DNA from 2 places in the Pseudoalteromonas sp. R86517 genome. Region 2 is predicted to be linked to the other one. Evidence: predicted binding sites of a transcription regulator. Region 2 holds the regulator's gene; the other holds the start of a gene.
The links. Region 2 encodes sigma-54, which starts transcription at its own class of promoters, with help from an activator protein. Its sites were predicted from a motif close to GTTGGCACGNNNNTNGNNT; they were not measured.
Positions count from the first base shown of each region.

Region 1 (3,136 bases), 2.3 Mb from region 2:
AAAATACGGCCATCAACACCTTTAAGGCTCCCCTCAAAGGCAGCGTACTTTTTACGTACATCTCTAAAGTAAGCCGCTATTTCTTCTAGCTGGTTTAAATCTAATTCGGTATCGCGGGGCGTTCCTTCAACAATCGCTACAATGGTTTCTGTAGCTGAATGACCGTAAGTCATACTCATTGAAGAAATTGCGGTATCAAGCATATCAATACCTGCATCAATGGCTTTTTGATACGTAGCGGTACTTAAACCTGTGGTTGCATGGCACTGCATAGCAATAGGGATAGAAACGGTTTCTTTTAGCCCTTTAATAAGTTGCTCTGCATCGTATGGTTTTAATAAGCCTGCCATATCTTTAATACAAATAGAGTGACAACCTAAATCCTCTAGCTGTTTTGCAAGGGTTAACCACATATCAAGGGTATGCACAGGGCTTACAGTATAAGAAATAGTGCCTTGTGCGTGTGCTCCTACTTTTACAGCCGCTTTAATTGCCGTTTCTAAGTTACGCACATCGTTCATGGCGTCAAAAATACGAAATACATCTACACCATTTTTGTGGGCACGCTCTACAAACTTTTCTACCACGTCATCGGCATAGTGGCGGTAACCCAATAAATTTTGCCCACGTAATAGCATTTGCTGTTTAGTATTGGGCATTGCTTTTTTAAGGGCACGAATACGCTCCCACGGATCTTCACCTAAATAACGAATACACGAGTCAAACGTAGCGCCGCCCCACGACTCAATAGACCAATAACCGGCATCATCAAGTTTGCTAGCAATAGGTAGCATGTCATCTAAGCGCATACGGGTTGCAAGTAAAGACTGATGAGCATCGCGTAAAACAAGTTCTGTTAATTTTAATTTAGCCATGTGTGCCTCTTATTTATTATTTGATTTGTACTGAGCAATGGCAGCACTAATAGCAGCGATGTGCTCGTTTGGCACACCTTGAGATTTTAAAGATGGTGATTTAACCGGTATTGCAACTTCAGCCTCGTCAAAACGAGCAACCAAGTTAGACATGAGTGACACAGCACCAATCAATATTGAAAGAAATACAAACACGCCCACCATGCCCGTAAGCATCAAGCTACCTGCGGTTGTGAGTACAGCTCCTATATCCATTTTTCTCCCCCTGCACTATATAGCGATATAAAAAACCGCTTTATTTAAATAATTATTCACCGAATGATAACAAAACTTTTAACTTTGTCCACCACCTGTCAATTGGTAAAACCAATTAAAATTAAACTAACATACAGCCACAATAGTTAACATAGCTAATACAGGGTTAAATTAGCTTAGATATAGATGATAAAAATAACCGTTATAGGCAAAGGTTATATGGTTAAACCCAAAACAACTTAAAAATCATAAAAAATAGTAAGTTAAACGGCAGGTAAAAAATCAGCTTGGGCTAAAATGTAAATTGGTCTTACCAAGACTAGTAAAGCAGCGCACAAAAAATATTTATTTTTTCACTCTCTTTACAATAGTGTGAATAAGTTACATCGTTAAACGTAAAACTTACCAATCCTAAATTTACAACCTTCGTTCAAAAAACCATAACATATTGAAAATTAATAAAATTAAACTCTGGCACGCAACTGGCATTATTACTTTCGAACGAATTTGATAACCAAGGAGAAAACAATGTTACGCTGGACAATTACATTTTTAGTTATTGCTTTAATCGCTGCAGTGTTAGGTTTTGGTGGTATCGCAGGTGCCGCAGCTGGTATAGCAAAAATTATATTCTTTATCTTTTTAGTACTTTTAGTGATTTCTTTAGTTTCAGGTGCGCTGCGCGGTAAATCGCCCAGGTAGCTACTAACATACTTAAAACACTAAACAATCAACATATACAAGGAATTACATTATGAACTCAACAACTTTAAAAGCAGCACTAATCGCCGTATTTGCAGGTTTCTTTATGATGGGTTGTGAAGACAACCACGCAGAAGAAGCAGGTGAGCGTATTGATGAAGCAGTAACTGACGTGCAAAACTCTGTTGAAGATGCATGTGAAAATGTAAAAGAAGGCGTTAACGCAGAAGAAACTAACTGTTAATCTGTTTGGTAACGTAAAAAACGGCTTTTAATAAGCCGTTTTTTTGTGCGCTAATAAAAAGCGGCTTCTAACTCTTATAATGCATAGCCTACATTAACGGGTGTGATTTTTACGCTAGCTTGTTAAAATAGCGAAAACTATTACTTATTAGCAATTATGGCACTGACCACCACTTACACACTCGATAAACCCTACTACTACGAATGCTTTGACGAGTCCCACTCTTATAGTAAAGCAGCTAAGCCAAAGTATTTTTTGCTGGCATTACTGGTGTGCTTAGGTTTAATTAGTATTTACGCTATGGACGATCATTACCTAGGTACATTTTTAATAATGCTAGGTGTATTAGAATGCGTTGCCTTTTATTACCGTAGGCCTTGGTGGGTTACGCGCCAAATGTTTAGTCGTGCTTCGGGCTCAGAGGTTACTCTTTCGTTTACCGATGACGCTATTAGCACCGAAAACCACTATAAAAGCCATACATTTAAGTGGGCAGAAATAACCCATATTATTAAAACCAACCACGGCTACTTAGTGCACCATAATAAAGGTATGCAATATATTTCTAGCAGTGTATTAACCGATGAAATGCGCGATTTTATAAACAAAAAAGCCACTCAGTGAGTGGCTTTTGGTATAGCTAAGTGCATTACTCAGCTAAGTATACGTGTTGATTAAGCATTGCCCGGATTAGGGTTAGACTTTTCAGCTTGTATACGCATGTAAATCTCTTCACGATGCACTGAAACGTCTTTAGGTGCGTTAACACCAATTCGAACTTGATTTCCTTTAACACCTAATACAGTAACAGTTACTTCGTCACCAATCATTAGGGTTTCACCTACTCTACGAGTTAGTATTAGCATTCTCTTGCTCCCATGTTCCAATAAATTATAAGATTCCGCTTGACCATTTTAATGAAAAATTGATTGAAAAGTAAGTAAAAACTCCCAAACTATCCATTTTCTGTTAAAAATTCTGAGTGTAACGCTCTTGCTGCTAGTTCTAAATACTTCTCGTCAATTAAAACCGATACCTTGATTTCAGACGTCGATACTAA
Region 1 covers NZ_JAXHCB010000001.1:2,552,386-2,555,521, forward strand. Annotated here, with positions in the region: gene oadA (sodium-extruding oxaloacetate decarboxylase subunit alpha) at 1-875, opposite strand, end outside; gene SJY38_RS11530 (OadG family protein) at 885-1,130, opposite strand; gene SJY38_RS11535 (DUF1328 domain-containing protein) at 1,659-1,832, shown strand; gene SJY38_RS11540 (hypothetical protein) at 1,885-2,076, shown strand; gene SJY38_RS11545 (YcxB family protein) at 2,233-2,700, shown strand; gene csrA (carbon storage regulator CsrA) at 2,751-2,942, opposite strand; gene SJY38_RS11555 (aspartate kinase) at 3,032-3,136, opposite strand, start outside.
Region 1: SJY38_RS11535 (DUF1328 domain-containing protein) is a predicted target of sigma-54. The motif match lies at 1,601-1,619, and genes of this name have one in related genera.

Region 2 (3,136 bases):
AACGTGAAGACTTAGGGGATAACAAACAACTCCTTATTGCCACTGGCAGCCCAGCCTACTTCGAAGAAAAACAAGACGACGGTACCGTAATGAGTGCCAGCGCAAACGAAGTACGTTACGACGTAGCAAAGCGCTTTTTAACGCTTGTTGGCGATGCTGAAGTCGCACAAGCCGGTCAAAAAATTAATGCTAAAAGTATTACCTACGACATGCAGCAGCAGCTTATTAGCGCAGAAAAAGACGAAAACTCTACGGATCGTGTCCATACAATTTTAGTGCCTGTTGAAGCAAAAATTAAAGAAAAAACAGGTAACGAAGGTCAACCATGAGCACCTTAAAAGCAGAACTATTAGCAAAAAGCTATAAAGGCCGCCAAGTTGTAAAAAATGTAGGCCTTGAAGTAGAAGCCGGCAGCATTGTTGGCTTATTGGGCCCTAATGGCGCAGGTAAAACCACCACCTTTTACATGATTGTAGGGTTAGTACCTAGCGACAAAGGTAAAATTTCTATTGATGATAACGACATTACGTTATTACCTATGCACAGCCGCGCCCGCTTAGGCATTGGCTATTTGCCGCAAGAGTCATCAATATTTAGAAAGCTGACAGTTTATCAAAACTTAATGGCTATTTTAGAAACGCGTAAAGAGCTCAATAAAGCCGCACGAGAAGAAACGCTTAACAACTTACTTGATGAATTTAGTATTCAGCATATTCGCGATAGCCAAGGTATGGCGCTTTCTGGTGGTGAACGCCGCCGTGTAGAAATTGCCAGAGCACTGGCAGCAAACCCTAAATTTATTTTATTGGATGAGCCTTTTGCTGGTGTTGATCCGATTTCAGTGTTAGATATAAAGAAAATAATAGAGCATCTTAAAAACCGTGGCATTGGCGTATTAATTACCGATCACAATGTAAGAGAAACCCTTGATGTTTGTGAAAAAGCCTACATTGTTTCTCATGGGGAGCTAATTGCATCTGGCACCCCAGAACACGTATTAAATGACAAAACTGTACGCGATGTTTATTTAGGCGAGCAATTTAGGCTGTAACATTTAAGCCACACCTACAAGCATCTGCTAATATTAATTATAACAACATAAAAGGATTGTTAGAGATACATGAGGCAATCATTACAGCTGCGCATGGGCCAGCAACTTACAATGACTCCACAATTGCAACAAGCGATTCGCTTGCTGCAGCTCAGTACATTGGATCTCCAGCAAGAAATACAAGAAGCACTTGATAGCAACCCGCTATTAGAAGTAGAAGAGCAAGATTACACGGAAGAGTCGGCTGGAAAAAATGAACAAAAAGCAGATACGGATGATGTAACCGTAAGCGCATCGGCTGACGATACAACCAGCGAGTACGAGCAAGACAGTGGCGAAGCTTTAAATAAAGACACCGTTAGCGATGATATGGCAATGGATGTAACTTGGGATGAGTACATGAGCGCAGCCCCTGCTGCATCCTCAGGCCCAATGCCAGAAGATGAGTCTATTTATCAAGGTGCCTCTACTGAAACGCTACATGAGTATTTAATGTGGCAGCTTCAGCTTACTCCTTTTAGCCCAACTGACGAAGCCATTGCTATTGCCATTGTAGAAGCTGTAGATGACTCGGGTATTTTAACGCTAAGTTGCGAAGAAATTTTAGAAAGCTTTAACCAAGAAAACGATGACGAAGTTGAAGTTGAACTTGATGAAATAGAAGCCGTTTTAAAACGTATTCAGCTATTTGACCCTGTAGGTATAGCCGCGCGCAGTTTACAAGAGTGCTTGTGCATTCAGCTAAACCAGTTTGATAAAGACACCCCTTTTATAGAACAAACAAAAATGATCTTAACCGATCACATTGATCTATTAGCGGCACGCGACTATCGTACATTAATGAAAAAGACTAAGCTTAAAGAAGACGAGCTTAAAGAGGTCATGACCCTAATACATACCCTCAACCCAAAACCTGCAGATACAATAGTAAGGGAAGAGTCGGAGTATGTAATACCGGATGTGTCGGTTAAAAAAATAAAAGGCCGCTGGGTGGTAGAGCTAAACCCAGATAGCATGCCAAAAATACGCGTAAATAGTCAGTACGCGGCTATGTCACGTACCGTAAAATCAAGTGGTGATAGCCAGTTTATTCGTTCTCACTTACAAGAAGCTAAATGGTTTATAAAAAGCCTTGAAAGCAGAAACGACACGCTGCTTAAGGTAACAAACTGTATTGTAAAACAGCAACAGGCATTTTTTGAACATGGCCCAGAAGCCATGAAGCCAATGGTTTTAAACGATGTTGCTGAGATGGTAGAAATGCATGAATCGACAATTTCGCGTGTTACAACACAAAAATATATGCATACGCCACGTGGTATTTTTGAGCTTAAGTATTTTTTCTCAAGCCACGTAAGCACAGAAAACGGCGGAGAGTGTTCATCAACCGCAATACGTGCCCTAATTAAAAAGCTAATTGCCGCGGAAAACTCAGCTAAACCATTGAGTGATAGTAAAATTGCGGATATATTGGCAGAGCAAGGAATTAAAGTAGCTAGACGCACAATAGCAAAATACCGTGAATCGCTAGCTATTCCACCGTCAAATCAGAGAAAGAGTTTGATATAAGACGTAAAAAACAAAGAGGAAATGCTTATGCAACTAAACCTAACTGGTCGTCACGTAGAAGTAACTGATTCACTTAGAGACTATGTAAATAATAAATTTGCAAAGCTAGAAAGGCACTCAGATCATATTAGCAATGTGCATGTCATTCTCGATGTAGAAAAACTCAACCAAAAAGCAGAAGCGACTATTCATGTAAGTGGCGCAGATTTATTTGCCTCAACAGAGCACCAAGATATGTATGCCGCTATAGACTCGTTGATTGACAAGCTCGATCGTCAAGTCATAAAACATAAAGAGAAGCTTGCTAGACACTAATATTATGAAATTAAGTACATTAGTATGCCAGGACTGCAGCAAAGCTGCGGTCCTTTTTAGTAGTAAAAAAAGAATTTTAGAGTTTATCAGTGAGCTTGCTCATGAAAAGCTCCCCTACTTACCACAACAAGATATTCTTAATGCGCTGGCAAGCAGAGAAAAGCTAGGCAGTACTGGTATTGGCCGGGGTATCGCCATTCC
Region 2 covers NZ_JAXHCB010000001.1:279,602-282,737, reverse strand. Annotated here, with positions in the region: gene lptA (lipopolysaccharide transport periplasmic protein LptA) at 1-329, shown strand, start outside; gene lptB (LPS export ABC transporter ATP-binding protein) at 326-1,051, shown strand; gene SJY38_RS01260 (RNA polymerase factor sigma-54) at 1,121-2,620, shown strand; gene hpf (ribosome hibernation promoting factor) at 2,648-2,935, shown strand; gene SJY38_RS01250 (PTS sugar transporter subunit IIA) at 2,940-3,136, shown strand, end outside.